Regions from separate parts of the Pseudomonas sp. PSE1(2024) genome, predicted to be linked through region 2. Evidence: riboswitches for the same ligand, from Rfam matches in the RefSeq annotation. Region 2 holds a riboswitch; the other holds the start of a gene.
The links. Region 2 has a riboswitch for cobalamin ahead of cobW (cobalamin biosynthesis protein CobW). Riboswitches for the same ligand answer to the same signal wherever they lie in the genome.
Positions count from the first base shown of each region.

Region 1 (4,584 bases), 1.7 Mb from region 2:
AATAGAAGTGAACGTACGAGGCGGTCATCCGCCCTTCCCGGTACACCGCTTCCGCGCCGCGCCCGCCGTTGGGGCTGTGGCCACGGGCAATCGGCGTCAGTTCGGTGGTGGTCAGGGAATGGTGATAGGTGTGGCCGCGCAACAGGCCTTCCGGCAGGTCGACCTCTTGCAGCGCCAGTGCGGCGAGGCGTTTTTGCATCACGGCGTCGCCGCTCAACACGCCGACCAAATCAGCGCGGGTGCCTTCGACATCGGTCAGCGAGTCGAGCAGATAAAGCATGCCGCCACATTCGGCGAGCAGCGGTTTGCCGGCGGCATGATGCGCGCGGATCGCTTTGAGCATGTCGGCGTTCTGCGACAAGGCAACGTGGTGCAATTCCGGATAGCCGCCGGGCAGGTACAGACTGTCGGCGTCGGGCAATTGCGCATCGCGGATCGGCGAGAAGAAACTCAACTCGGCGCCCATCGCCCGCAACAGATCTAGACTGGCGCCGTAGGTAAAGGCGAAGGCTTCGTCGCGGGCGACGGCAATTCGCACGCCTTCGAGCAGCTTTTCGGTCTCAATGATTTCAGGCGCGGCGAATTCCACAGCCGGTGGCAGCGCTACCTCGCAAGTGCCGGCCAGCGCTTCGGCGGCGGCGTCGAGGCGCACGTCGAGGTCATTGAGTTCGCTGGCCTGCACCAGACCGAGATGGCGGCTCGGCAGTTCGATCCCGGTTTCCCGGGACAACGCGCCGTACCAGCGCAGGCCTTCGGTGAGGCTGCCTTCCAGCAATTGTGCATGACGCACGGTGCCGACGCGGTTGGCCAGCACGCCGGCGAACGGCAGATCAGGCTGATAGCGCGCCAGGCCTAGCGCCAGTGCGCCGAAGGTCTGGGCCATGGCCGTGCCGTCGATCACGCCGAGCACCGGCACGCCGAAATGCCGGGCCAGGTCGGCGCTAGACGGCGTGCCGTCGAACAAGCCCATCACGCCTTCGATCAGGATCAGATCGGCTTCGGCGGCGGCTTCCCACAACAGGCGACGACTTTCCTGCTCGCCGACCATCCACATGTCCAGTTGATAGACCGGCGCCCCGCTGGCGCGCTCGAGGATCATCGGGTCGAGAAAGTCCGGGCCGCACTTGAATACGCGAACCTTGCGCCCCTGATTGCGATGCAGACGGGCCAGCGCGGCGGTGACGGTGGTCTTGCCCTGACCGGAGGCCGGCGCGGCGATAAGTACCGCCGGGCAGTGACGTGGTTGATTCAAAGTTCGACGCCTTTCTGCGCTTTGATGCCGGCCTGGAAGGCGTGCTTGATCATGCCCATTTCGGTGACGGTGTCGCCCATCTCGATCATTTCCGGCTTGGCGGCGCGGCCGGTGACGATCACGTGCTGCATCGGCGGACGGGCCTGCAGATCGCTGAGCACCTGATCCAGATCGAGGTAACCGTGCTTGAGCGCGATGTTCAGTTCATCGAGCACCACCAGACCGATCGATGGATCGCGCAGCAGTTCGCGGGAGACTTCCCACGCTGCCTCGGCGGCGGCGATGTCGCGCTGGCGGTCCTGGGTTTCCCAGGTGAAGCCCTCGCCCATCACATGAAAACGCACTTGCTCGGGGAAACGGCGGAAAAACAGCTCTTCGCCGGTGCTGTTGCGGCCCTTGATGAACTGCACCACGCCGCACTGCATGCCGTGGCCCATGGCGCGAGCAAGCATGCCGAATGCCGAGCTGCTTTTGCCTTTGCCGTTGCCGGTCAGCACCAGCACCAGGCCGCATTCGTCTGGCGAATTGGCGATGCGTTCGTCGATCACGGCTTTTTTGCGCTGCATGCGCGCCAGGTGGCGCTCGTCGCGTTCGGGGGAATCAGTCATGGGGGAGCTCTCCGTTGAGGCTGGATAACGGCGGGCAGGCACAAGAATAGACGGCAACAAGCCTGGCATCGCCCACCGTGATGCCGCTGGATGGATCAGGCCGGTCTCCGGGCTCATGAGCGGATTGCGCCTGGCTGCGCGCCTTCCCGCTTTTACGCAGTGGCATAAGACGCAGCTTTTACTCATTTACCGTTGCGGGGGCAGCGCCGGGATCGTGAGGGTTCATCGCTTGAAGACCCGCCTCACCGGCTTCCCTGTTTCACTCTGTCGACATGCGCCACAGAGCACCTGAAACAAGCCGCGAAGGTTAGAGGGTTGGGGGTGGAGCGTCAATTGAAGAGGGGCTTGTGCGGCGAATAACTGCCGCCGATCAATTAACTGACGCCAATCTTGTGCCACACTGTCAGCAGTGATATCAAAGAGCCATGCTTTTTGACTGCAGAGAGCACATCACAATAACAAGGGAGAGCACCATGCAAGGCATGATCATCAGCAATCCGCGGCTGGAATTCCTGCGCCCGGTGCTGGAACGCTGGTTTGACTGTATCGACCGCTACAACGCCGTGCGCGGCGACAACGACACGCCCTACTGGCACGACGAAAAAGCCAACCTCGGCCTGCTGTCGGCCGCTGCCTGGATGGCCGAACTGGTCACCCTGCGCGACACCGCCACCCGCAAACAGAACGAGGAAGGCGAGCGCAATGCCCGCGCCGACCTGTTCCTGGCTGGCGCTGAAGATCGCGCCTTCATTCAGGCCACCCAACGCTGGCCGCGCGTCACCAGCCTGAATCTGACGCAGGCCCTGGCGGATATCACCAGCGACGCCAAGCGCATCAGCTACGCCAGCGACCTGAAACTCGGCTGCCTGTTCGTCGCCCCGCAAAAGGCCCAGCACAGCGCCAGCCCGGAAGAGTTGCAGGACATGGTCGACGACCTGCAAAAGGAACACACCTGCGCCGTCGCCTGGTACTTTCCCTACGCCTACCGCAAATTGCGCAGCGAGGCCGGCAACTATCACCCCGGCATTGCCGTGCTGTTCAAGGAAGCCCGCGGCTGAGGGTTGAACCATCGGGCTTGTGCGCTTCTCTATGATTAAGAATGCATTCATAGGGAAGATCAGCAATGCGCAAGCCCCAGCTCGTTTTCGTCATCGTGCTCGCCGGAGGGCTCGCCGCCTGTGGTGAATCCTCCAGCCTGCAAGTCTCCGACGGCACCGGCCCGTCTCCCCGATTGCCCGAACCGAACAAGACCCTGATCCCGACGGTGAACATCGCCCCGGCCATCGGCTGGCCGGCCGGCGCAAAACCGACGGCAGCGGCAGGCACGCAGGTGGCAGCCTTTGCCGAGAATCTCGATCACCCGCGCTGGCTGTACGTATTGCCCAATGGCGACGTGCTGGTGGCGGAAACCAACGCCCCGCCCAAACCCGACGACGGCAAGGGCATTCGTGGCTGGGTGATGAAGAAAGTCATGGGCCGTGCCGGTGCCGGCGTTCCCAGCCCGAACCGCATTACCCTGCTGCGCGACGCCGATCATGACGGCGTGGCCGAAACCCGGACGGTGTTCCTGCAGAACCTCAACTCGCCGTTCGGCATGACTCTGGTCGGCAATGATCTGTACGTCGCCGATACCGATCGCCTGCTGCGCTTTAATTACGAGCCCGGCGCTACCGAAATCAAGAGCCAGCCGATCAAGGTCGTCGACCTGCCGGGCGGCACGCTCAACCACCACTGGACCAAAAACGTTATCGCCAGCAAGGACGGCAGCAAGCTGTACGTGACGGTCGGTTCGAACAGCAACGTCGGCGAAAACGGCCTCGATCAGGAAGAAGGTCGCGCGGCGATCTGGGAAGTGGATCGCGCCACCGGCAACCACCGGATTTTCGCATCGGGCATCCGCAACCCCAACGGCCTGGCCTGGGAGCCGCAAAGCGGTGCGCTGTGGACTGCCGTGAACGAGCGCGACGAAATCGGCAGCGATCTGGTGCCGGACTACATCACGTCGGTCAAGGACGGTGGCTTCTATGGCTGGCCGTTCAGCTACTACGGCCAGCACATCGACGTGCGCGTGGAACCACAGCGGCCGGACATGGTGGCCAAGGCCATCGCTCCCGACTACGCCGTCGGCCCGCACACCGCGTCACTGGGCCTGACCTTCGCCGAGGGCAATCGCTTGCCAGCGCAGTTCAAGGAAGGCGCATTCATCGGCCAGCACGGCTCGTGGAACCGCAAACCGCACAGCGGCTATAAGGTGATCTTCGTACCGTTCGCCGCTGGCAAACCGAGCGGAACGCCAGTAGACGTGCTGACAGGCTTCCTCGACAAGGACGAAAACGCGCTGGGCCGCCCGGTCGGCGTGGTGATCGACCAGCAAGGTGGATTGCTGGTAGCCGATGATGTGGGGAACAAGGTGTGGCGGGTGTCAGCAGCCCGCTAGTGTGTTTCAGGCATTAAAAAACCCGTGGGAGCCATTCAGCTCCCACGGGTTTTTATGTATCTGGATTACGGGTTATGCGCCAGATGCTCCGGCTGCAGAACGCGCTTGGCGCTCAGATAAGCCTTCTGCCAATACGCTTTCGACAGGCTGTCCAGCTTCACCGTGCCGCCGGTGGCCGGCGCATGAACGAAGCGCCCTTCCCCGACGTAGATCCCCGCATGGCTGACCTGCGAGCCGCCATTGGTGGCGAAGAAGATCAGGTCGCCGGTTTGCAGCCCTTCCTTGCC
Region 1 covers NZ_CP158967.1:1,840,947-1,845,530, reverse strand. Annotated here, with positions in the region: gene ABTV87_RS08365 (cobyrinate a,c-diamide synthase) at 1-1,252, opposite strand, end outside; gene cobO (cob(I)yrinic acid a,c-diamide adenosyltransferase) at 1,249-1,860, opposite strand; cobalamin riboswitch at 1,942-2,167, opposite strand; gene ABTV87_RS08355 (hypothetical protein) at 2,334-2,918, shown strand; gene ABTV87_RS08350 (PQQ-dependent sugar dehydrogenase) at 2,984-4,297, shown strand; gene ABTV87_RS08345 (C40 family peptidase) at 4,363-4,584, opposite strand, start outside.
Region 1: another riboswitch for cobalamin. It lies ahead of cobO (cob(I)yrinic acid a,c-diamide adenosyltransferase); the one in region 2 lies ahead of cobW (cobalamin biosynthesis protein CobW).

Region 2 (4,584 bases):
GCCCCACACGTAATCCCGCGCCAGCCAGCGATTGGCCAGGCAACGGAAAAAGTCCAGCGCATTGCCCATGCCACCCTGACGTAAGAACTGCCAGAGCCGGTCGCGATCCTCGACGCCCACGGTGCTCAAGTCACTGAGTTCCGGGTCGGGCCGGTCATCGCCCGGCACCAGAATCACCTGCACGCCACGCTCGGACAGCTCGACCAGCCGCTCGACGCCATAACGCCAATACGCGATGCCGCCGTGCAGCGAAATCAGAATGACCTTGGCGTGACGCAGCACTTCATCGACGTACAGGTCGACCGACGCATGGTTCTGCACCTGCATCGGGTTGGCCAGCCGCACGCTCGGGTAATCCTCGGGCAGTTGCTGCGCCGCTTCGGCGAGCAGCGCGAGGCTGGAATCACCGCTGCACAGGATCACCAGCTCGGCGGGGGTTTGTCCAAGGTCGGCAATGTTGTCATCCGACACGAAACCGCCGGGCTGGGTCCTGAGCATGTGCATGGCTTAAACGCTGAGCGCGGCGCGCAGTTGCGCTTCGAGCTGGGCTGCGTCCAGCTCCTGACCGATCAACACCAGACGCGTCACGCGCACCTCATCGGCGCCCCACTGACGGTCGAAGTGCTTGTCGAAACGCGTACCGACGCCCTGAATCAGCAGACGCATCGGCTTGTTCGGGATCGCCGCGAAGCCTTTGACCCGCAGGATGCCGTGCTGAACCACCAGTTGCGTCAGCGCGTCGAGCAGCAGGCTTTCGTCAGCTTGCGGCAGTTCGATGGAGATCGAGTCGAAGGCGTCGTGATCGTGGTCGTCGTGATCGTCATCGCCTTCACCGTGGTGGTGATCGTGATGGCTGTGGCGGCTGTCGATGTGTTCTTCGGAACCGGCACCGAGGCCGATCAGCACGTCCAGCGGCAGACGACCGTTGCTGGCTTCGATGATTTTCACCGCTGGCGGCAGTTCTTCGGCGACTTCCAGACGGACGCGCGCGAGGTCTTCAGGGCTGGTCTGGTCAGCCTTGTTGAGGATCACCAGGTCGGCGCTGGCCAGTTGGTCGGCGAACAGCTCGTGCAGCGGCGATTCGTGGTCCAGGTTCGGATCGAGTTTGCGCTGGGCATCGACCTGATCCGGGAACGCGGCGAAGGTGCCGGCAGCCACGGCCGGGCTGTCGACCACAGTAATGACCGCGTCAACGGTGCAGGCGCTGCGGATTTCCGGCCACTGGAAGGCTTGCACCAGCGGCTTCGGCAGGGCCAAGCCCGAGGTTTCGATCAGGATGTGGTCGAGGTCGCCGCGACGGGCCACCAGTTCACGCATCACCGGGAAGAACTCTTCCTGAACCGTGCAGCACAGGCAGCCGTTGGCCAGTTCGTAGACGCGGCCGGTGGCTTCTTCTTCGGTGCAGCCGATGGTGCATTGCTTGAGGATTTCACCGTCGATGCCCAGCTCGCCAAACTCGTTGACGATCACCGCGATGCGGCGGCCCTGGGCGTTGTCGAGCATGTGCCGCAGCAAGGTAGTTTTGCCCGAGCCGAGGAAGCCGGTGACGATGGTGACGGGGAGTTTGGCCAGTGTTTTCATCGGATGCCCTTTGGCAAGGTGGCGGGCATACGGGACGAGACCGGCAACGCGGGTGCGTGCCTGGAGAGTTCGCCACCGGATCACCCCGCCCGGTTGAAAGTGAGAATCTGTGACGAGGCAGGTCTCCTGGCTGACGGTGTTCGGGCCTTGGCCCGGTATTCGCTGCGCCTTCCCGCTGGCTCTGGATTGAGTTGGCAGTGGCGTGGCAGCGAACAGCACCGTTCACAGTTGCGGGGGCAGCCGCGGCTTGGACCGCGTTCCCTTCTTAGCTTCGGCGTGGGCCGAAGAACCTCGAAAGCGCAAGGCTACGCAGGGTGTGGGGATGGGTCAATGGTTCGTGGAGTTTGGGATTGAGAGCATATCCGTTGCTTCGGGTGCTGCCGCTGGCGGTTTCGCTCTTACAGCGAGTCCCTTTTTCAAACGCCAAAAAGGAACCAAAAGGCTTTTGCCCCGGCGTACGGCACTTCGCTTAGGCTCAGTGTTCCCTCGCTACGGTGTCCACCAGGGGGCATCGCCTACGGTTTGCTTCGCTGCACCTCCTCTCGATGTATGCGGCTCCGCCGCACGGCGCTACGCGCCTACCCCCTGATGGACACCTCCGCTCGGCCTGCCGAAGGGGCTTGAGATCAAAAGCCAGGGCCAGGGCCAGAGCAAAAGCCAGATCAAGAGCCCCCCTCACCCTAGCCCTCTCCCGGAGGGAGAGGGAACTGAACGAGGTGTTTGGGAGAGCTACGCCGACGTGAAGTACCGAGTCGAACTCAAGTTTTGAAAAAACCACAAATCGGCTCCCTCTCCTCGGGGAGAGGGCTGGGGTGAGGGGTAAACCCACCACAAAACCAAAGCCGAACACCCAAGCTCCTCCCCACTCAACACAATGAGCGTTAGCTCGAGTACCGCTTTTGATCGCAGGGCCCGTCGGCAGGCTGAGTGGAGGGATTGATCCGGGGGTGGGAGCGCAGCGACCGTGCGGCGCAGCCGCATGCATCGAGAGGAGGTGCAGCGAAGCAAACCGTAGGCGATGCCCCCGGATCGATCCCGGAGCGAAGGAACCCCGAGCCTCAGCGAGGGGCCGTACGTCAGGGTTAGAGACCTTTTGGTTACTTTTGGGGCGTTTGCCAAAAGTGACCCGCCGTAAGGGCGGAACCCTAAGCAGCCATAACCGCAGCAACGGATCTGCCCACAAAATTGACTAAATTCCCCAACCCATGGTCTCCTACACAACTTGTTACGGGTGCCCCTCACAGGGTGAAACGGGAAACCGGTGAATCATGTGCTTTACTCTAAAGCCATGTCAGTCCGGTGCTGCCCCCGCAACGGTAAGCGAGCGAAGCGTCAGATCCACTGTGCCCACAGGCATGGGAAGGTGACGCTTGCAGGTCGGCAGACAGCCACCCCTCGTGAGCCCGGAGACCGGCCCGCAACACACAGTGCGCGACATCGCCACTGAACATAACAAACCCGCGGTGGGCGGGCGCTGTTCGAACCTCTGCGTGCCCGACCGCAGGGGTTTTCATGCGCTCTATTCACCCGCTGACACTCCAGAGGGAAGCGCCATGTCGATCATCAGCAGCACCGGCAGCAATTCGGACAAGATATCCAGCACCACCACCCTGAGCCAACGCCTGACCGCCGCCGTCTGCGCGTCGATCCTCGGTGCGTGCCTCGTGTATTTCGCCGGTTTCTCGCACATCGAAGCGGTGCACAACGCCGCGCACGATACCCGCCACAGCGCCGCGTTCCCGTGCCACTGAGACCTGACGACATGATCAAGCGTATTGCGCAGACCGCAGGTTTCACCGGCCTTCTGGCCGCCCTGCTCCTGACGTTGCTGCAAAGCTTCTGGGTTTCGCCGCTGATTCTGCAGGCCGAAACCTTCGAGAAAGCCGAACCGGTTGCCGAAGTTCACGAACACGCCGCCGGCACCGCCGCCCATACACACGATGCCGAAGCCTGGGAGCCGGAAGATGGCTGGCAGCGCGTGGTCTCCACCACTGGCGGCAATCTGGTGGTTGCCGTGGGTTTCGCCCTGATGCTGGCGGGTCTGTACACCCTGCGTGCGCCGACCAAAACATCGCAAGGCCTGCTCTGGGGTCTGGCCGGTTACGCGACCTTCGTGCTCGCCCCGACCATGGGTCTGCCACCTGAATTGCCAGGCACTGCCGCTGCGGATCTGGCCTCGCGGCAGATGTGGTGGATCGGCACTGCGGCCTCCACCGCTGTCGGCCTGTCCTTGATCGCGTTCAGCCGTCACTGGCTGATGAAGATCCTCGGCGTGGCGATCCTTGCCGTGCCGCATGTGATCGGCGCGCCACAACCGGAAGTTCATTCGATGCTCGCCCCGGAAGCCCTCGAAGCCCAGTTCAAAATCGCTTCGCAGCTGACCAACGTCGCGTTCTGGCTGACCCTGGGCCTGATCAGCGCCTGGTTGTTCCGCCGCAAAAGCGAAGGTCAGTACCACGCATGACCGATGACAGCGCAGCGCCGACCTTCGTGGTCGGCCTGGGCTGCCAGCGCGGCTGCCCGGCCAGCACGCTGCGTGCATTACTTGACCAGGCGTTACAGGCGCATCGAATTGATCTTGAGAAGGTCAAGGCGCTCGCCAGTATCGACCTCAAGCGCGACGAACCCGGTTTGCAGGAACTCGCCACCCAACTGGCGCTGCCGTTGCTGTACTTCAGCAGCGAAGAACTGGCCAGTTACCAGCAACGTTTGAGTCATCACTCACAGATCGCCTTCGAACGCACCGGCTGTTATGGCGTAGCTGAAAGTGCCGCTCTGGCCCTCGCCGAACAGTTGATCAGCGGCCCGGCAAAACTGCTGATTTCGCGGCAAAAGTACGCTCAGGCAACTCTGGCATTGGCCGGCGCGGCGTAAATTCCCGATAATCCCCGCTTTCGATCATGAGCATTCTTCATCTGAAGGGCTTGTGACGCACCGCCCTGCCCCTTTTCTACAGGATCCAACGATGACCGTTTACTTCATCGGCGCCGGCCCCGGCGACCC
Region 2 covers NZ_CP158967.1:3,523,714-3,528,297, forward strand. Annotated here, with positions in the region: gene cobN (cobaltochelatase subunit CobN) at 1-504, opposite strand, end outside; gene cobW (cobalamin biosynthesis protein CobW) at 508-1,581, opposite strand; cobalamin riboswitch at 1,681-1,890, opposite strand; cobalamin riboswitch at 2,794-3,014, shown strand; gene ABTV87_RS15855 (CbtB domain-containing protein) at 3,135-3,332, shown strand; gene ABTV87_RS15860 (CbtA family protein) at 3,344-4,045, shown strand; gene ABTV87_RS15865 (cobalamin biosynthesis protein) at 4,042-4,455, shown strand; gene cobM (precorrin-4 C(11)-methyltransferase) at 4,547-4,584, shown strand, end outside.